Regions from separate parts of the Candidatus Corynebacterium faecigallinarum genome, predicted to be linked through region 1. Evidence: predicted binding sites of a transcription regulator. Region 1 holds the regulator's gene; each other region holds the start of a gene.
What was found. The regulator LexA, encoded in region 1, represses DNA repair genes until DNA is damaged. The targets are predictions, from matches to a motif close to CGAACANNTGTTCG.
Positions count from the first base shown of each region.

Region 2: ACTXPP_RS09775 (HNH endonuclease signature motif containing protein) is a predicted target of LexA. The motif match lies at 4,209-4,222, and genes of this name have one in related genera.
Region 3: ACTXPP_RS10170 (HNH endonuclease signature motif containing protein) is a predicted target of LexA. The motif match lies at 2,685-2,698, and genes of this name have one in related genera.

Region 1 is NZ_JBQQOC010000001.1:183,311-190,374, forward strand. Features, by position in the region: gene hrpA (ATP-dependent RNA helicase HrpA) at 1-1,433, shown strand, start outside; gene nrdR (transcriptional regulator NrdR) at 1,426-1,953, opposite strand; gene lexA (transcriptional repressor LexA) at 2,836-3,627, shown strand; gene ptsP (phosphoenolpyruvate--protein phosphotransferase) at 3,647-5,353, opposite strand; gene ACTXPP_RS00845 (DeoR/GlpR family DNA-binding transcription regulator) at 5,517-6,305, shown strand; gene ACTXPP_RS00850 (HPr family phosphocarrier protein) at 6,491-6,760, shown strand; gene ACTXPP_RS00855 (uracil-xanthine permease family protein) at 6,819-7,064, opposite strand, start outside.
Region 2 is NZ_JBQQOC010000017.1:15,309-22,372, reverse strand. Features, by position in the region: gene ACTXPP_RS09800 (TIGR03571 family LLM class oxidoreductase) at 56-1,021, opposite strand; gene ACTXPP_RS09795 (DUF3017 domain-containing protein) at 1,025-1,408, opposite strand; gene ACTXPP_RS09790 (bifunctional methylenetetrahydrofolate dehydrogenase/methenyltetrahydrofolate cyclohydrolase) at 1,405-2,268, opposite strand; gene ACTXPP_RS09785 (tRNA (cytidine(34)-2'-O)-methyltransferase) at 2,313-2,834, opposite strand; gene ACTXPP_RS09780 (M18 family aminopeptidase) at 2,822-4,153, opposite strand; gene ACTXPP_RS09775 (HNH endonuclease signature motif containing protein) at 4,397-5,929, shown strand; gene ACTXPP_RS09770 (C1 family peptidase) at 5,951-7,064, shown strand, end outside.
Region 3 is NZ_JBQQOC010000018.1:32,747-39,810, forward strand. Features, by position in the region: gene ACTXPP_RS10160 (AMP-dependent synthetase/ligase) at 1-1,605, shown strand, start outside; gene ppk2 (polyphosphate kinase 2) at 1,736-2,599, opposite strand; gene ACTXPP_RS10170 (HNH endonuclease signature motif containing protein) at 2,954-4,369, shown strand; gene ACTXPP_RS10175 (putative quinol monooxygenase) at 4,401-4,724, opposite strand; gene ACTXPP_RS10180 (alpha/beta hydrolase) at 4,817-6,655, opposite strand; gene ACTXPP_RS10185 (ABC-F family ATP-binding cassette domain-containing protein) at 6,853-7,064, opposite strand, start outside.

The DNA.
Region 1 (7,064 bases):
ACGAGGCCGACGGCATCACCATGCGCATCCCGCTGCCGCTACTGGCCACCGTCGAGGAGGAACCGTCCCGGTGGCTGGTGGCGGGTATGCGTGAGGAGCTGTGCATAGCGCTGATCAAGTCATTGCCCAAGCCGCTGCGCACCAGTGTGGTACCGGCCGGTGAGTTCGCCCGGGCAGCCTTGTCCCGGATGACCCCCTATGACGGCGACCTCGGACAGGCCTTCGCCGATGCTCTGCGCCAGTTGGGTGGCAGCGGGATCAGCGCAACCGATTTCGACTACAGCCGGGTGCCCCGACACCTCCGGATGACATTCGCCGCGGTGGACCGCAAGGGCAAGACCGTGGCAACCTCCAAGGACCTTGGTGAGCTGCAGAAGAACCTGGCCGGCGAGATCTCCCAGTCCATCGCTGCCGCGGCTGCCCGGACGAGCGGCGGTACGGAGTCCGGCTCCGAACCCACGCCGGCCTCTCCTGGTGGCGCTGCGCGTCGCGGACGCTCCAAGGGAGCCCCGGGTAAGGGGAAGCAGGCTGACACCCGAGGGTCCGGAGCCGGTGGCACCGGTGCCGGTGTGCTGGCCCAGGCGGACAGCTGGACCGCGGAGACCTTCGGCACCATCCCGGAGTCGGTGGAGACCATCGTCGACGGCCAGCCCACGTCCGCGTATCCGGCGCTGGTGTCCGACAAGAAGAACGGGCTGCTGCTCAAGGCCTTGCCCACTGCCCAGGCGGCGGCGGGCCAGCAGTTCTCGACCGTGCTGGCGATGATGCTGGGGAAGTGCACGGTATCGACGAAGCAGATGATCAAGGGGATGCCGCTACGTCAGCGGGTCGCCATGGAGAACTACCCGCACGGTGGTGCGGAGGCCCTGGTGGAGGACTGTCGGGTTCTGGCATGCCGTGACCTGCTGGAAAAGCATGGCCCGGTGATCCGCGACCCCGACCGCTGTGCCACCGCACTGGAGGCCGCCCGCACATCTGGGCCGGGTGTCGTCCGGCAGATGGTGGTTGCGATCGCTCCGGCGGTGTTGGCGGTCTCGGACATGGCCGAGGAATTGCAGTCCTGGGATGGTGCGTCGATCACCGACATGCGCAAGCAGTTGGATTTCTTCCTCGGGCCGCACCGGGTGGCGGTGAACGGTGTCGGGCATATGCGTCACGTGCCCCGTTATGTCGCTGCGATGTCTGCGCGGCTGGAGTTGATGGAGACCGCCCCGGACCGCGAGGCCGACCTGGATAGCCAGATCCAGGAGTGCCAGGAGATGATCGAGGCGACCCGGAAGCGGCTGCCGAGCTCCCGGTCTGCGACGCCCCAGATCAAGGAGGTCGAGTGGTTGGTCGAGGAAGTCCGGGTGTCACTGTTCGCGCAGCACCTGGGGACCTCGCGTCCGGCCAGTGTGACCCGGGTGCGCAAAGCCCTCGACAAGATCAGGTGAGGTTGACGCCGTGCTCTTCGCTGGCCCGGTGGACCGGGTCTGACGGGTCTACCGGGTCGGTCGAATCGGCGGAATCCGAGGCCTTCCGTAGCATGGCGATCTCGCGCTCGAAATCTTCGGTGGATTTGAAGGACTTGTAGACCGAGGCGAAACGCAGGTAGGCCACGACGTTCAGTTTGCGCAGCGGTTCCAGGATCGCCAGGCCGATATCATCGGCGGCGACCTGCGAACCGTGTCGAGCACGGATCGACTGCTCAACGTCGTGGGCCAGCACCTTCAAGTCATCCTCTGACACACCGAGCCCCTGGCAGGCTCGACCGACACCACGGATGACTTTGTCGCGCCGGAACTCCTCGGTGACACCGTTGCGTTTGGTGACCAGCAGCACCGAACGCTCCACAGTGGTGAACCTGTTCTTGCAGTTCGTGCATTCACGGCGGCGGCGAATCGCGGACCCGGACTCCACGGTGCGGGAATCGACGACTCGTGACACATCGGAGCGGCAGGCGGGGCAGAGCACGGTGGTGCTCCCTTCGTGACAGGTTGGCGGATCGCTTCGTTGTTCACGATCCTACCGCTACCCCACCGAGCACACCCCCGGAGGTCATGAGCCCTGGGAGAGCTGACAGTGTCATGCCATAGCGGGCGTGGGAGAGGTCAGCGTGCCGAAGTATCCGTGGACACCGGGGCGACATCCACCGCCTGGCCACCGTGCGTAGCGCGGTCGCTGCTTCCTGCATCGATTCCGGCGACCGCCGCAGGATGATGGTCCACAGCTGGCTCGGGCTCCGAACCCGCGATGATCACCGGACCCGCACCAAGCAGCGCAGCGAAAGTGACGAGTGCGAGCAAACACACACCCGGCGATTCCGCCACCAGGTTCATTCGACGGCGAATCCTGGCCCATCGGCTCGCAACATCGAACGGGCGTTCCACACCGGAGGCGATCCGACGTCGACGTTCGCGGTCAGCTACGGTAGGCGTATGCACCGCACCACTGCCCCAGGTGTTCGAAAACGGGGCGGCAGAAGCTGACCGCACCGAATCCTGACCGGCCCAATCGGGGCGCCGGTACACGGGACGATCAGCGACTACAGTGTAGCGAGTGGTGTTGACTACAGCCATGACGACCTCTTTCTCCTGGACTGGCGCCGACCTTCGGACACCGTGGCAACCCCATGAGACCACCGGGGTCGGACACGAACACCGGGACACCGCCTCAATTTCGCCCGCATGTTCGAGAACCTTCGTTCGTTCGAAAATCTAGCACGCGCGTTCGAACGTGTCCAGCCTTATCGAGAATCTTTCGAACACAATGATGAAACATGTCCACCACCTGATGTATGGTCGAGCTAACGACCAGTTCAGCGGGTCGGCAACCAACGTCAGGGAGTGGGTCACAATGACAGAGAATCAGCAGATCCCGGCGGATTCCGCGGGCAGCACGCCAGCGGATTCCGCAGGCAGCACAACGGGGACACGGCGCCGGTCGGGGTCGCGTGCGACCAACGCCACCGATTCGAAGGGCCGCGAAAAGCTCTCGGAACGTCAGCGACGGATCATGGACGTGATCAAGGACGCCACCCGCTTCCGCGGTTACCCGCCGAGCATCCGGGAGATCTGCGATGCCGTCGGGCTGAACTCCACGTCCTCGGTCTCCTACCACCTGCGCGAGCTGGAGCGGAAGGGCTACCTGCGCCGCGAGGACAACAAGCCGCGGGCTGTCGACATCCGGGATTTCGAGGAAGACACCTCATCGCGTCCGGGGCCGAAGCCGGCAACGGCCCCCGCCCCCACGACTGCCCCCGAGGGCATGCCCTCGCCGTCCTTCGTCCCCGTCGTCGGTCAGATCGCCGCAGGCTCACCGATCCTCGCCGAGGAGCACGTCGAGGCGCACTTCCCGCTGCCCCAGGAACTGGTCGGCGGCGGCGAACTCTTTCTGCTGCAGGTGGTCGGCGAGTCGATGCGCGATGCCGGCATCTTCAACGGCGACTGGGTCGTGGTGCGGTCCCAGAAGGTCGCCGAGCTCGGCGAATTCGTCGCCGCCATGATCGACGGGGAGGCCACGGTCAAGGAGTTCCAGCAGGACGACAGCGGAACCTGGCTGATCCCCCACAATGAGCTCTTCGAGCCCATCCGGGGAGACAACGCCGACATCCTCGGCCGTGTCGTGGCGGTCCTCCGCAAGATCTGACCGGTTGCTCCCGGGCGGGTCAGCGTCCGATCACTGCCGCAGCCGCGATGCGGGCTTCCTCAGCCCCTTCAGCGTCCAACGCTGCGGCGGCCATCTCCCGGCAGGTCACGAAATCAACCTCGCCCAGCTGTGCGCCCACCGCCGCCAACGCCGGGGTCGCCGCCGACAACGAGGTGACGCCGAGCCCTGCGAGCACACAGGCCAGCAACGGGTCGGCGGCCGCCTCACCACAGACTCCCACCGCGGTCTTCGTCACCGCGCCTGCACGACAGGTGGTGTGCACCAGGTGGAGCACCGCCGGCTGCCAGGGATCGGTGAGATACGCCAGCGAGGACGACAACCGGTCCGCCGCCATCGTGTACTGGGTCAGGTCGTTCGTGCCGATCGACACAAAGTCCAGGTGGGACATGATCTTCTCGGCCATCATCGCCGCCGCCGGCACCTCGATCATCGCCCCGGCGGTCAATCCCCGACTGTGGCACAGCTCAGCGAACCAACGGGCCTCCTGCACTGTGGCCACCATGGGTGCCATCACCCAGGTCTGCCCCCCACGCTCCGCCCTTCCGGTGCTCTCCACCGACAGAGCGATCCCGTCAAGCTGGCGCTCCAGCAACGCCTTGTTCCCCCGGGCGATACGCAGACCACGTACTCCCAGAGCCGGGTTCTCCTCGTCCTCGGCATCCACGTACGGCACCGGCTTGTCGGAGCCGGCATCCAACGTACGGATGACCACCTTGCCCTCAGGGAACGCCGACAACACCGAGGCATAGCGCTCTGCCTGCTGCTCCACACTCGGTTCGGCGGTCTCACTGAGGAAACTCAGCTCGGTGCGGAACAACCCGATGCCCTCGGCGACCGACTCCGCAGCCTGCATGGCGGTGTCGCCGTCCTGCACATTCGCCAGCAACTGCACCCGGTGACCGTCCGAGGTCTGCGCCGGACCACTCCAGCCCCGGACCTTCTCCGCCAACGCCGCCGCCTCAGCGACCCGACGCTCGACATCCTCGGCCGGCACGCCGGTCTCAATTGTTCCGGCAGCAGCATCCACCAGCACCTCGGTCCCGTTGGTGATGTCCGCCAGCCCCTTACCGACGGCGACAACGCACGGAATGTCCAGTTGTCGGGCGATGATCGCGGTGTGGCTGGTGGCCCCACCTTTCTCCGTGATCACGGCGACGATCAACTCGGGGTCGAGGGTGGCGGTGTCCGCTGGCGCGAGGTCGTCGGCACACAGGACATGTGGGGTGGTGACCTCCGGGATTCCCGGCTCCGGTTCGCCCCGGAGTTCGGCGATCACCCGATCGCGGACGTCCTTCAGGTCGGTCACCCGCTCGGCCATCACACCCCCGGCCTTGAGGAAGAGGTCCACGAAATCATCCGTGGCCTGACGCACCGCGTACTGGTTGGTCTGCCCGGCGTTGATCGCCTTCTTGACCTTCTTCGCCCACGCGCGGTCCCGGGCGATGGCCACCGTCGCCTCGAGGACCTGGCGGGCGTGCCCCTCCACCGTCTCCGCGCGTGCGCTGAGCCGACCGGCGACGGTGTCGACCGCCGCAGTGAAAGCCTCGAACTCGGCCTCACGCTGGTCCTCGACGACCGTTGCATCCGCCTCCGGAAGCTCGGGACGCTCGGTCGCCCACGTCACCGGCGCATAGACGGTGCCGGTCACAACGGACTTCCCCGTGAGAATCCGGACGCCGGAGGTGCCTTCTGCCGTATCTGCCATGGTGTCGAATCTCCCGCCATCGATCGGTGCAAAACTGTGCTGCAGACCACGTTACCCGGTTCGCGACGAGGACCGCCGGGCCCTACCCCGGGGTTGAAACCCCACCCCCGTTGTCCTACCGGCCTACGGACCGCGGACCTCCCCTGCCCCTAGACTGAAAGCCATGTACTCAGAGGAACGTCGACGGCAGATCGCCTCGCTGACCGCCGTGAACGGTCGGGTGACTGTTGCCGAACTCGCCGAACGCTTCAACGTCACCCCCGAGACGATCCGTCGTGACCTCACTGTGCTGGACAACGACGGGGCGCTACACCGGGTCCACGGCGGCGCGGTGCCGACGAACACCTACCAGACCACCGAGACCCCGATCGAGCTCCGCGGCTCGACCTCCACCGAGGCGAAGATCCGCATCGGGCGTGCCGCTGCCGCCCTGCTCCCCAGGTCGGGCACCGTGTTCCTCGACGCCGGGACGACGACGGCCATGCTCGCCCACGCCGTCGCCGAAGCCGGCACCCCGGAGGACAATCCCTTCCGCGACCTCACCGTACTGACGAACTTCCTGCCACTGGCCGTGCGACTGTCGGCAGCCGGACTCAACGACGTCCAGTTGGTCGGTGGGCACATCAGGCCGATCACCCAGGCTGTCGTCGGCGACATCGCACTGCGCACCATCGGCGTGCACCACGCGGACGTGGCCTTCATCGGCACCAATGCCCTGTCGATGGATCACGGGCTCTCAACCGCCGACGCCGCCGAGGCCGCGATGAAACGGGCCATGATCGCCAACGCCTCCCAGATCATCGCAATGTGCGACTCCACCAAGTTCGGCCGAGACTACCTCGTCAGTTTCGCCACCGTCCCGGAGATCGACATCCTGGTCACCGACGACGACGCACCCGCACAGTACCGCGAGGCACTCATCGCCGAAGGTGTCGAGGTCGTCCACGCTTAAGGCCCTCGCAGCGTTATCGCCGCTAGGTCCTGTTTCCATTTCCCCCCGCCGCAGGGCGTACCACCCATACAACCGCCCACACGCTACCGCGGACGCGGGTTTTCGATAGGCTGACGGGGTACAGAGAACCGTCGCAACCGTTCCTCCGGGAGAGTTCTTCCGAGACGTGAGAAAAGAGAAGCATCATGGCATCGACCACCGTCACCGTCGGCTCTGCCGTCGGCCTCCACGCCCGTCCGGCCACCATCATCGCCGAGGCCGCCGCCGGCTACGACGACGAGATCCTGCTCTCCCTGCCGGGGGAGGACGACGAGGAGCCCTCGGACGCCAGCTCTTCGCTGATGATCATGGCCCTGGGTGCCGAGAAGGGCGATGAGGTGACCGTGACCTCCGACAACGCCGAGGCTGTCGAGGCCATCGCCGCGCTGATCGTCAAGGACCTCGACGCCGAGTAGTCTTTCCCACCCCCACTCCTGCCGGCAGGTCGTCCCGTGGCCTGCCGGCTTTGGTGTCTCAGCTACGCAGGTAGTAGTCGCGCACCGAGAAGTCGCGTCCCTCGCCGACATGCTCGTAGAGCCACTTGAGCACCGGGTAGCCCACGATGATCCCCACCGAGCCCCACATGATGCCCTCCAGGGACAACGAGCCGATCTCGATGGTCAGGTTGCCGATTCCGGCGACCAGGGCAGCCGCCGCAGCGGCGAGGTTCACCGGGTTGGTGAGGTTGACGTTGTTGTCCTGCCAGATCCGGATACCCAG
Region 2 (7,064 bases), on a different contig from region 1:
GGTGAATCGAAGGCTCGTGCCGCTACCCCGGCGCCGGGAACTACAGCGCCGGGAACTACAGCGCCGGAAATTCCGGCACGACGTACTCGGCGAGCTCCGCCAGCGCCTCCTCCACCGGCCGGTCCCCGTGCCGAAGGCTGATCATGATGTGGTTCAGCCCCAGTTCTTTCTGTGACGCCAACAGCTCCAGCAGGGCCTCGCGTCCGATCTTGAACCCGAAGTCACGACCCTCCGCCGGGTACGACGGATCCTCCGCCAGGTCGATCCACAGCGACTCCCCCACCGGCTTGAATTCCAGTCCCTGCTCCTCGCAAGTCGCCCGCCATTTCTCCACCGTCACCTTCTGCGCCTGGAGGTTGCGGTGGTAGGTCAGCCAGCCGTCGGAGTGGGCGGCGTTGAATTCGGTGGTCTGCAGGCAGGACCCCACCGTCAACAGCGGCACGCCGGACGCCGAGGGTTTCGGCACGACCTCCGCGCCGCCCATGCGTCCGCGCGACCAGCGCACCGGACGCATCTGCGAGGTCCAGCCCTTCTTCAGCACCTCCAGGTTCTCCCGGAAGACCTCCCCGCGCTCGCCCTTGTCCATGCCGAAGGCGGCGAACTCCTCCGGCCGGTCACCGGAGGCCACCCCCATGAGGAAGCGTCCGTCACTGAGCCGGTCCAGCCCCGCCGAACGCTTCGCCAGCAGCAGTGGGTGCGCCAGCGGCAGCACGACCGCCGCCGTTCCCAGCGCGATGGTGGACGTATGCGCCGCCAGCCAGGTCAGGTACATGAACGGGTCGTGAATCTGGCCGACGTCACCGAAGGTCTCCACATTCAGCGGGATGTCACGGCACCAGACTGCGGCGAACCCGGCCTTCTCCGCGGCCTGTGTGAGCGTGACCTGCCGTTCCAGGTCCCCGTCCGGCGTGACCGGTGAGTACCCCAGGGTCAGTTCCCCCTCGGCGAAGGTCCGCTGCCACCCCGGCAGGGTGGTCAGCGGGGCGTCCGACACCTGCATGATCTCCGGTAGATCGGCCATAAGTCAGCTCCCCAGCGGGTCGACCGACATCGCCACGGCGAGCATCACCGAGCCCACGGTCACGCAGAACGCCGAGTCGAACCGACGCGAGCGCACCGAGAGGACCCCCAGGATCTCCCCGTCGACGAGCCAACGCAGCAGGCCGAGAAACAGCATCGCCGAGCCGATGGTGACCGTCCCGCGACGCCACCGGTCAGCCACCAGGAAGGCCAGACCGATAATCATGACCAGCACGAAGCCGATCACCAGCACCATCTGCAGCTTCTGGCTGAGCGGCGAGCTCCGCACATAGCGGTCGTGTGGGTTGCGCAGCAGCACGGTCCGCTCCTCGCGGGTCAGCTCGACCAGCTCAGCCGGGTCCGCCCCACCGACGCCTGCCCCACTCACACCTGGTCCACTCCTGCGAGCATCTCCGCACGCTCGACCACGTTGTGGATCAGGAACGCACGGGTCAGCGGGCCCACACCGCCCGGGTTCGGCGAGACGTGACCGGCGACGTCCCACACGTCCGGGGCGACGTCACCGGCGAGCTTGCCGTCGACCCGGGAAACCCCGACATCCAGCACCGCGGCGCCGGGCTTGACCATGTCGGCGGTGAGCATATGCGGCTGACCTGCGGCGGCGATGATGATGTCTGCATCGCGGGTCTCCGCCGCAAGGTCCTTGGTGCCGGTGTGACACAGCACCACAGTGGCGTTCTCGGAGCGTCGGGTGAGCATCAGGCCGATCGGACGTCCCACGGTCACGCCACGGCCGATGACCACGGCCTTCGCCCCGTTGAGTTCCACGTTGTAGTGGCGCAGCAGCGACAGCGCACCGTTGGGGGTGCAGGGCAGCGGCGCGGGCTCCATGAGCACCAGCTTGCCGAGGTTGACCGGGTGCAGACCGTCGGCATCCTTCGCCGGGTCGATGCGCTCGAGCACCGCGTTCTCGTCGAGGTGCTTCGGCAGCGGCAGCTGCACGATGTAGCCGGTGCACTCCGGGTCTGCGTTGAGCTCGTCGATCACCGCGTTGAGCTCCTCCTGGGTGACGTCCGCCGGCAGGTCGCGACGGATGCTGTTCACCCCGATCTGCTCGCAGTCGCGGTGCTTCATCTTCACGTAGGAGTGGGATGCCGGGTCATCACCGACCAGCACGGTCGCCAGCCCGGGGGTCACACCCTTGTCCTTGAGCGCCGCCACGCGGCGGGTGAGATCCTCGACGATCTCGTCGCGGTACAGTTTGCCGTCAAGCTTTGTCGCAGTCACGCCACCCATCCTATCCTCCGGCACATCCCGCATCACACCCCGCGTCACACCCCACCGGGGAACCCTGCCTGCCGCCACGCCTCGTAGGCGGCGACGGCGGCACAGTTCGCCAGGTTCATACTGCGCCGTCCGGGCAGCATGGGGATGCGCACCTGGGCGGTGATCCGTGGGTCTGCCAGTGCCTCGTCCGACAGTCCGGTGGGTTCGGTGCCGAAGAGCAGGACGTCCCCCGGCCGGTAGTCGATGTCGGAGTACCAGGTCTCGGCGGCCGCGGTGAAGGCGAATACGCGCCTGCCGCCTTCCCCGCTTCCGCCACCACAGAGTTCCCCCAGCGCAGCGTCCAGCGACGGGTGCACGTGCACCTCCGCCAGCTCGTGGTAGTCCAGCCCGGCCCGACGCACATGCTTGTCGTCGAAGTTGAAGCCCAACGGCTCGGCGAGGTGCAGGGTCGCCCCGGTACCGGCGCACAACCGGATGGAGTTGCCGGTGTTTCCCGGGATCACCGGCTGGTCGAAGAGGATGTGGCAGGTCGGCTCCTTGTGCTCGTCCTCCACTACCGCTCCCACCAGGTCCGCAGCACGTCGGTGAACCACGCGACGTCCCGCACCCCGGCCATCTCCCGGGCCGAGTGCATCGACAGCAGCGGGATACCGACGTCCACGGTGGGGATCCCCAGCCGCGTCGCGGTGATCGGCCCGATCGTGGAACCGCAGGGCACGTCGTTGTTGCCGGCGAAGACCTGGTCAGGCGCGCCGGCCTCCCGGCACGCCGCCCGCCATGCCGCGGCGGTCGGCGCGTCGGTGGCGTAACGCTGGTTGGCGTTGACCTTCAGCACCGGTCCGCCGTTGATCACCGGACGGTTCGCGGCGTCGTGGCGTCCGGCGAAGTTGGGGTGCACCGAGTGCGCGGCATCGGCGGAGACGCAGGACGACCTGGCGAACATCGCCCGGGTGCCGTCAGCGTCGGCCCCGAGGGCGGCGGCGGTGCGGGTGAGGACGTCCTCCAGGATCGGTCCGGCGGCACCGCTGGTGGTCGAGCTTCCGACCTCCTCATGGTCGAAGGCGGCGAGCACGGGGATGGTGTTCTCGGCCGGCTCGGCGGCGAGGAAGGCCTCGAGCGAGGTGAAGACGCTGGAGAGGTTGTCCATGCGTCCGGCGGCGATGAAGTCGTCCTGCGCACCGAAGATCTCGCCGCGCTGGGTGTCGACGGTAATCAGGTCGTGGGCGAGGATGCTTTCGGCGTGGATCTCTCCCGAGTCTGCACCGTCCGTACCGTCTACAGCGTCCGCGATGACCTCGGCGATGGTGGGGGCGGACTCACCGATGGCGAACACCGGCTGCATGTGGTTCTGCCGGTCGAGTTTCAGCTCGGTGTTGACCGCCCGGTCCAGGTGGATCGCCAGGTGAGGGACACGCAGTACTGGTCCGGTGGCCACGAGTTTCTCGGCAATTCCGTCCCCGGTGTCGACGACGACGCGTCCGGCGAGCCGCAGTTCCCGGTCGAGCCAGGACGCCAGGATCGGCCCACCGTAGATCTCCACCCCGGCCTGCCGCCAACCACCGGGGCCGGTGATGTCCCCGACCGGCTTGAGCTTCAGTCCCGGCGAATCGGTGTGGGAGCCGATGATGCGGAAAGCCGCCGTCGCACCGGAGTCCTGCTCCCGGACACCCTCGGGGATCCGCCAGGCCAGCACCGCCCCGCCGCGCACGATGTAGTGGCCGCCTGGGGAGGCGTCCCATCTGTCGGCCTCGTCCTGACGGTGGAAACCGGCGGCATCCAGTGCGGCAGCCACCGTGGCGGCAGCGTGGTAGCTGGACGGTGAGGCGTCGATGAAGCCGATGAACCGCTGGGCAGTCTCATGGGAACCTGTGTGGGAACCTGTCATGGATATCAAGGGTAGCGGGCCGTCACCAGGCCGTCACAACGATACAGTTTCAGAACGTACATATGTTCGATGATTCCACATTGTGCGCATTTGCCGTCCGATCCATTGGATAGTGTGTACGACATGACCTCACCACCACTTCCACCACCGCCAACTCCCCCACCGGTGTTCCCGCCCCACGGTCGCTCCCCAGGAGAATCCGGTCGGCCCCGGAAAGTCGAGGTCTTCCATATCACCCAACTGGTGACCTGGGAGTCGCCCAGCCCGTACTGGGTCCTGCTTCGCTCAACCACCCCTGCCGCCCGGGCGACGGTGGAGTCCAACAAGGCCTTGATCACCATCGCCGTAGCCTGCACGCCGGAGCCCGGGGATGATGTCGTCGCCCATTTCTCCTCGATCCAGGCGGCTCTCGGGGTAACCAGGGCGCGTGCGGAGATCTACAGCAGCATCGGCCTGCTGTGCCAGCGCATGCCACGACTTGAGCAACACCTGTCATTGGGGATGCTCAGCATCGACCACCTGCGGCAACTCGCCCGCAGTGTCGACGGCCTGCACCCTGACGACACCGAGGCCGCGCAGGACGCACTGATCGAGGTGCTCACCCCTCGCCGGAAGGCGCAGGCGATTCACTCGCCCCGGACCCTGTTCAACCGCGTCCTCAAATCCCTGCACCAGATCGACGCCCTGGCCCGCCCCGTCGACCACACCGAACCACCCGTGGCACCTCTGCGCCCATCCGAGATGTCAGGCAGTGCGGTACTCGCGGACGGCGATGATGCCCCGGACGCGGACGCTGACACGGACGACACAGCGGACACCGATCCCGATCAGCAGGAACCTGCTCCGGTGCTGGACCCCGAACGTCAGGCCGAGCAGGACGCCATCGAGCTCGCCGCCGAGGTAGCAGCAGCCGCACTGGCTGACGAGGCCGGCACCGACGCCGCTGCCGCCGCAGCTGACTCCTACACCCGGCGCGTATCCGTCGACACCTATGATCCGACCTCAACGGTGATCACCGCTACCCTGCCGGCCGCCGAAGCCGCGGAGTTCATCGCGATCCTCGATGCGGTGTGCGCCAGCGCGCGCTGCAGCCGCGCCAAGGCCCTGATGCACCTTGCCCGGGGCACCGCCGATGTCGAGGTCACCCTCAACATCTACCGGGAGATCGACAGCGACATCGCCGCCACGGACTCCGGGCACTGGCTCGACAAGGTCGCCACCGAGACCTTCATGGACCGGGTCACCCACCTGCGGATCCCCGGACATGATGCGACCGAGGCCTACACCCCCACCAGGCAGATCCGCGACTTCGTCACCGCCTGCTACGAGACCTGCACCTTCCCCGGGTGCGAGGTGCCGTCCGCCAAGTGCGACCTCGACCATATCCACCGCTACGACCACCAGGACCCGGCGAAGGGTGGACCCACCGATACCCACAACCTGCACCCGGTCTGCCGACGACACCACCAGATCAAGACCCTCGGCTGGCAGGACGTCACCCGCGCCGTCGACGGGGCGGTGATGTGGAGCAGCATCGACGACGGATACACCTACGTCACCGAGCCGACCGGCCCGCTCGCCGGTTACGCCCGGACGACCTTCGCGGAGCAGGCATCCCGCCGGTACCGGGCGACCCGGGACCACAACATCGGCATCGCCGGACGACACCTCGCCCTCCGCCGCGCTCTACTCGAGGCCCGCACCGCCGCGGCACCCGAAGCGTCCGCACCCACCGCAGCATCCGAACCGAATGACCCAGGGGAGGTCCCGTTCTGATGAACGCGTATAACGGTCACCATGACCACAACACCGTTACCACCCGCGGAGGCATTCACCTCCCCGGCCGATGACCCCGCGCTGCGACTCGCCCGCAACGCCGTCACCGCCGCGGACGTCAACGCCGTAGCCCTGAACCGGGACGCCGTGATCGCCGTGAACCCGACGACCGAGGTCAAGCTCGACTCCCTGGGGGTCAGCGACCAGAAGCAGTCGGGACGCTGCTGGATGTTCGCCGCCTACAACGTCTTCCGCCACCGGATCGCCGACGACCTCGGAATGAAGAGCAGCGACGGGTTCGAGTTCTCGCACACCTACCTGCAGTTCTACGACAAGGTGGAGAAGTCCAACCATGTGCTGCGCTCTCTGGCCGAGCTGTTCGCCGAGGGGGTGACCGACCTGGATGACCGGACGGTCTCCGCCCTGCTCGACCAGGCGGCATCCGACGGCGGCCAGTGGAACTACTTCACCAACCTGGTGGCCAAGTACGGCGTGGTGCCGAAGTACACCATGCCGGAGACCTTCGCATCCGGACGCACCAGCCAGCTCGACGGCCGGCTGCGCACCGTGCTGCGCCGAGGTGCGCTCCGCCTGCGCGAGAACACTGCCGATGCCGGGGCCGATGCTGCAACCGATACCGAGAGCATCATCGCCGAGACGCTCGCCGACGCCCACCGGGTCATCGCCGTGCACCTCGGCCTGCCGCCCACCGAATTCGCCTGGCGCTACCGCGACAAGGACGGGACCTTCCACGACGAAGGCACCCTGACCCCGCAGGAGTTCGCCGCCCGGGTACTCCCCGACAACCTCGACACCTATGTCTCGGTCGTCCACGACCCGCGCCACGAGACCGGACGTGCCTTCCACATCACCCACGAGAACAACATGTGGGGCACGGCCGACTTCAGCTACGTCACCGCAGACATCGACGACCTGCGCACCATCACCCGCACCTCGCTGGACGCCGGGGAGCCGGTGTGGTTCGCCTGCGACGTCAACCGTCAGTTCGTCGCCAAGACCGGGGTCTGGCACTCCGACCTGCTGGAACTCGACGCGCTCTACGGCACCGACTCGGCCACCACCAAGGCCGAGCAGATGGACACCGCCGAATCCCGGCTGACCCACGGCATGGTGT
Region 3 (7,064 bases), on a different contig from region 1:
AACTACGGCATCATGTACGCCTCTGCGGCAACGGTCACCGTCTACCCCACCACGATCCCGGAGGATGTCCAGTTCATCCTGGACGACTCCGACACCCAGGTGGTCTTCGTCGAGGATACCGAGCAACTGGAGAAAGTCACCGCCCTGCGCGAGGAGCTGCCCAAGGTCCGCGGCATCATCCTGCTCACCGGCGAGTTGCCGGCCGAGGCCGACCCCGAGTGGGCCATCAGCCTCGACGACCTGCGTCGCCGCGGCGTCGAGCACCTGGACGCCAACCCCGGATGCATCGACGAGCGGATCGACTCCACCCGCCTGGAGCACCTCGCCACCCTGATCTACACCTCCGGAACCACCGGCCGTCCGAAGGGTGTGCGACTGCCACACCGGGTGTGGGTGTTCGAGGCATACGCGGTGGACGCGACATCCAACACCGGTGACGAGAAGATGCTGACCATCGACGACAAGCAGTTCCTCTGGCTGCCCCTGGCGCATGTGATGGGCAAGCTGCTGCTGGTGCTGCCGATCCACTTCGGCTTCGAGACCGCCATCGACGGACGGTTGGACAAGATCGTGTCCAACCTGGGGGTCGTCAAGCCGACATTCATGGGTTCGGCGCCGCGCATCTTCGAGAAGGCCTACAACGGTATCGCCACGATGATGGCCACCGACGGCGGGATCAAGGAGAAGCTTTTCCACTGGGCCAGCCGCGTGTGCGTCCAGGTCTTCGACGCCGACAACGGTGTCGGCTCGGCCAGCGGCTGGGTGCGCTTCCAGGCGAAGCTGGGCGACAAGATCATCATGTCGAAGATCCGGGAGCGTTTCGGTGACAACGTCCGGTACTTCATCTCCGGTTCCGCCGCGCTGAACACCGACATCGCCCGCTGGTTCGGTGCCGCGGGAATGCAGATCCTCGAGGGCTACGGGCTGACCGAGACCAGTGCGGCGAGCTGCCTGACCCGCCCGGAGGTGTACGCGGCCGGCCGCGTCGGACCGCCCCTGGAGGGCATCGAGGCCCGGATCGCCGAGGACGGGGAGATCCAGCTGCGCGGCCCCGGAGTGATGGACGGCTACCACAACAACCCGGAGGCGACCGCCGAGGTCCTCGACAGCGAGGGCTGGTTCAGCACCGGTGACATCGGCGAGATCGACGACCTGGGACGGGTGAAGATCACCGACCGCAAGAAGGAGCTCTTCAAGACCTCCAACGGTAAGTACGTCGCGCCCGCCCAGATCGAAGCACAGTTCAAGGGCCTGTGCCCGGTCGCCAGCCAGATGGTGGTCATCGGCAACAACCGCAACTTCGTCTCCGCCCTGGTTACCTTGGACGTCGATGCCATCACCGCCTGGGGCGAGCGCAACGGTGTCACCGGCGACTACGCCACCATCGTCAGCTCCCCGGAAGTGGAGAAGCTGGTGCAGGGCTACATCGACGAGTTGAACACCCACCTGAACCGGTGGGAGCAGATCAAGAAGTTCACCGTCCTGCACCGCGACCTCGCGGTGGAGTACCAGGAGCTGACGCCGTCGCTGAAGCTGAAGCGCAAGGTGGTCGACGAGCACTTCGGCCGTGAGATTGACGCGCACTACGCCGAGGGTGCGGCCTAGCTGTACTTCCCGGGGCCGCCGAGTCTGCCGGGGCCGAAGGTGAAGAAACCGGCCGGACCTTCGTGGTCCGGCCGGTTATCTTGTGCCTCGCTCCCGCTGCTTCTCCAGGCTGGTTACTTCTCCAGGCTGGTTATTTCTCCAGGTTGGCCGCGACGTCCGGCACGTACCGGAACTCGGTGCGCGGCGGGCGCTCGTAGTCACTGCTGGATTCCGGACGATCCGGAATCTCCGGCGGGGTGTGCTCCACCCGCTCCCACGGCACCGACGACAGCAGGTGGCTGATCACGTTGATCCGGGAGCGCTTCTTGTCCTCGCTCTCCACCGTGTACCAGGGGGCGGTCGGTGTGTCGGTGTGGGCGAACATCTCGTCCTTCGCCCGGGAGTAGTCCTCCCAGCGGGTGATCGACTGCAGGTCCATCGGCGAGAGCTTCCACTGCCGCAGGGGATCCTCACGGCGGGAGGTGAACCGGCGGATCTGCTCATCGTCGGACACCGAGAACCAGTACTTGCGCAGCATGATGCCGTCCTCCACCAAGAGACGCTCGAAGATCGGCGCCTGGTGGATGAACCGCCGGTACTCCTCGGCAGTGCAGAAGCCCATCACGCGCTCGACACCGGCACGGTTGTACCAGGAGCGGTCGAAGATCACGATCTCCCCGGCGGTCGGCAGCTTCTCCACGTAGCGCTGGAAGTACCACTGACCTTGCTCGCGGGACGTCGGCGCCGGCAACGCCTCGACCCGGCAGAATCGGGGGTTGAGGTACTGGGTGAGACGCTTGATGGCCGAACCCTTACCAGCGGCGTCGCGGCCCTCCATGATGATCACCACTCGGGCGCCGGTCTCCCGCACCCACTGCTGCATGTCGACCAGGTCGGCCTGCAGCTTCTTGAGCTGCTTGTTGTAGGCCTTCTTCTTCAACTTCGGCGGGGTGACGCCGGGTTCTCCGGACGGGACCTCTGCGGGCATGGTGGCTTTCTTTGTGCGCGACGACATGCTGCCTGATTCTACCGGCGAGGACGGAATGGTGGGTGAATCACGCACGCTCCACCGATGGAAGAGATCGAAGATAACCTCTTGACGAACATGCGTTCGGACAGTAGTGTCGTATGCAATATCAAGTAAATATTCGGGGACAAGTAATCGATACTATGTGCGACGAAGCTCGTCGCTGGATGGGCGAAGGAGGGCACTGACCATGGGAACCGCCACGTTGCCCTCCGTCGGAAGCACCACTGAGCTTCTCGAGGCGATCGGAAACTCGGGGAGGCCGCCGAAGCGATCATCGCACACGGCCCGGACACGTGGGAGAGGCTCTGCCTCCACGACCGGAACGCGGCGATTAAGCAGCTGGAACGTGCCCGCAAGAAGCTTAGCGCCGCCGATGCCGCGTACATCACCAGTTACGAGGAGTACTTCCCCGCCGGCCCCCGGCGACGCGCCCGACTGATGTCCCGCATCTTCAACACCACCCTCAGTGATGCCCGCACCCGCCTCGCCGCCGCCCAGCACCTCAGCGAACGGCCGGACCCGTGGAGCGCCGACCCGTCAGCTCCCCACCCTGACCACATGCCCCATATCGCGGAGGCAGTGGCCTCCGGCGCCATGGACGGTTCCACCGTCGAGATGATCGACAAGCAGATCCGGGCACTTCCCGAGTCCGTCCAGGACGAGATCACCGCAGCAGCCGACGAACCCATCGCCACCCTTGTGACCTGCCAGGGGCCGGACGTCGTGCGCTCACTGCGCCACTTCCTCCTGGACTTCGTCGGTGCCGAGGAGCCATACACCGAAGAAGACCACCAGCGGAAGCGCTCGCTGACCATCGGCTCACAAGGAACTCACGGAATGACACCGATCCGTGGGCTTCTCACCCCAGAGCTGAGCGCGAAGATGCACCGGCTGATGGCCGACCATGCAGGCACCGGGGGAATCGGGCACGACGACAAAACCGGGGAGAACGGGGATCCAGGAAACAACGGGGGCGATGACGGCACCAGCTCGGCAGACGACCGCTCCCCTGAACAGCGTCGCCATGATGTCCTCGAGGCGCTTGTGGACAGTGGCTACGGACCGGGGAAAGTCCTGTCGACAGGCCGGGGCACCACGACAATCGTGGCAGTCATGTCGATCGACCAGATTGCCTCGCGCAAGGGTGCTGCGCTCAGCGATGTCGGTGTGCACATTCCGGCAGCGACACTCCTGAACAAGCCCGAGAACCTGCAGGCCTACCTGCAGATACTCGACCTCGAAGGGCGGACGCTGTCATTCGGACGGTCTCGCCGGCTGGGCTCGGTCGACCAGTATCTCGCACTTCTCGGCGAGGAAGGCATCAGTTCAGCCCCCGGGACCGACTCCGCACCAGCCTATTGCCACGTCCACCACATCGACGGGTGGTCCGAGGGAGGTATGACGGATCTCGACAACCTGACCTTGGTCTCGCCTGCCATGCATGCTCAGGTGGATGACTCCCGCACCGACGAGAACAGGTGGTGGACCAGGGTCGCCCGGCGCGACAGTGGCCGACGGGTCGACTGGATTCCCCCGGTGACCGAAAGTTCCGACCGGGAACCACAGCACAATGACCATCCCACCGTGTGGCGCAATCCAGGGAATGCGCTCAGGAGGGAAGTTCGCGATGCCCTTGATGACGATGCTCCCGACCACGACAATCCGGATCGCGACATACCGGACCACCCCGACACAGACGAGGACGACCCGGACCACAACCGCCCGGACGACAGCCGTCCAGACGATGTCGCCTGAGACTGACGGCTGAATACTACCTGGAGAAGATCTACTCCACGGAAAACTCAGCCATCCGCTCCCACTCGTTCTTGCCCGGGATGCTGGTGTTGATGATCTGCGGAGTCTCCTTCAGCACCGTGGGGAACAGTTCACAGGCGGCCTTGAAGTGGTCGCTCTGCACGTGCGCCACATCGCTGCCGTCCTTGAACGCCTCCACGAGAAAGTACTCCGACGGATCATCGGTACCGCGGAACCAGTCGAACCACAGGTTGCCCTCCTCAGCGCGGGTGGCCTGGGTGAACTCGTCCACCACATCACGGAAGTTCTCGACATACTCGGGCAGCGGGCGGAAACGAACGTTAATCATGATCATGGCCACGATTCTACACGCCCAAAACACCACGAACTCCGGCCCCGCAGCTGCCCCAGCCACGGTCCCCGGCCCCGCAGCACCTCTGCGGCCGGTCAGTCGTTGTCGACGCCGACTTCCTTCTCCGGCCCCTGATCCTCCATGGCCGTCTCCAACTGTTCACGTAGTTCTTCCAGGTCGTCCAACGAGAAACGGTCCTCGCCGGCGACGGCAACCAAGCCGTCGAGCACCGTGGTGCCGTAGTTGTGACCGTGCCCGTTGGGGACGTTGCCGGCCCGCGGCAGATCCAGGGTGACCTGCCAGAAAGTGATGATCGGCATCCAGCGCATGGTCGGCGACCGGTCGAACCCTGCCGGCTCCTTCAACCAGTCAGGTTCGCGGAACAGCAGGTCCGGCGACCACCAGACCACCGGGTCCGAGGGGTGCTGGACATACAGCACCCGGGGGTCGTTCCAGGTGCCATCCTCCCCATCCGGGTCATCGATCCACTCCTGGACCTGCTGACCGTTCTCGGCGAAGCGGACCATCATCCCACCCGAGTACTGCGGGGCAGCCTCGTAGGTCCCCGGATCGCGACGCGTCACCAGGTCACTCCACAGCTCATTGCTGTTCGGCGGGCCCAGCCACAACACCCCGTCCACGGAAGCTGCGATGTCGCGGATACCGGAGAAAGCGCCCTCTCCTGCACTGGTTCCCATCGACTCGCCGTAGACGTAGATCTTCGGCCGCTCGTCCTCCGGCAGGGTATGCCACCAGTCGACCACCGCGGTGACCAGCTCCTTGCCAGCGTTACGCACCTGATCGCGGTCGGAGATGAACTGGATGGCACTGGGCAGGTAGGAGTACTGGTCAGCCGCGATGGCAGTGTCACCGTCGAACATCAACTCGAAGGCCTGCGCAGCAGTCGGGTTGACCCAGCCGGTGCCGGTGGTCGGTGCGATCATCAGCGCCTCCCGGTCTGCGGCACCGGTACGTTCCAGCTCGGAGACAACGTTCAGTGCCCTGTCACGGTCGGTGTCACCGTTGTTGAGTCCGGCGTAGACCCGGATCGGCTCACGGGAAGGACGCCCGGTCAGCTCCTCAAGTTCGTCCTTGTACAGCCCCAGGCCGGTGAACCTGGTTCCGTAGGCGCCAAGCTCCTCCCAGGTGTTCGGCGACCCCGGCCCGCCGGAACGCTCACTGACATGGGGCTTGACCAGGTCCTCACGGATCTCCGTGTCACGGACCGAGAAGATGTTCTCGCTGACCCGCACGATGGTGCCGGGCAACACCTGGTCCACGACCAACACCGTGACCATGGCCACGGCGGACCAGGACAGGACAAGTTTCAGACCGTAACGGGTGTGTTGGCCAGGAACTGCACCGGCGAGGATGATCGTGAGCCGGCCAATCGCATTGCCTACCAGGTACAGCAGCGCCCACAGCACCAGGCCGACCGGCAGAACCAACAGGAACTCGGCGGCAGTGTACGCCTGATCATCCATGATCCCGGCGATTTCCTGTTGCCAGCGCACCGCGATAAGAACCCACACCACCAGGGCAATGACGATGGTGGCCAGCAGCCCGAGCCTGAACCACCGGAACCAGGACCGTTCCGAGATCCGCCCCCTCGACCTCCTGGACAGTGAAACAGACAGGGGCTCGACCAGGTCGCGGATCCACATCACCCAGATCCACTGCAGAAACACACCGATGAGGTGCCCTGTGGCGGCAGATAGGCCGGCCGCGACGCCCTGGAACAGCCAGTCGCGCGGCAGCAGGGATGGTGTCAGTGACAGGGCGAACATCAGCCCACCGACGATCAGCCCCCAGTGGCTCGGCTCCAGCAGTCGACGGAAGAAGGAGCGGGGCTCAGAGTGTTTCCGTCGGACAATCACGCCATCGTCATCTTCGTGGACGATGTGCGTGCCCTCCTGCGGCGCTGATTCACTCACCTTCCGCCTACGCTCCATTCCTTATTGCAGGCGTCGCGGTTACCTCGTGCCTGATACGTCAGTTCAACTAACCCCACCCTACCAACCTGCGGGAACTGTCCACTGCCATTATCGGACACCGCAGTCGGACGTTGCAGTCGGACGTTGCAGTCGGACGTTGCAGTCGGACGCCGTGGTCGGACGCCCCGGCCGAACGTTCAGCGACCGTGCCCGGCTTCCCGCTGCTCGGCGATCTCCAGCCAGCTCATCTCGAGTTCCTCGTGTTCGTCACGCGCGGCGGTGAGCTGACGGTCCAGGCCAGCCAGCAGAGCGGTGTCGACCTGTCCATCGGCCGGGGCGGCGGCATCGGCGAGTCGGTTGTTGAGATCACCGATGGTGCTGTCGAGTTTGGACATCTTGCGCTCCAGTG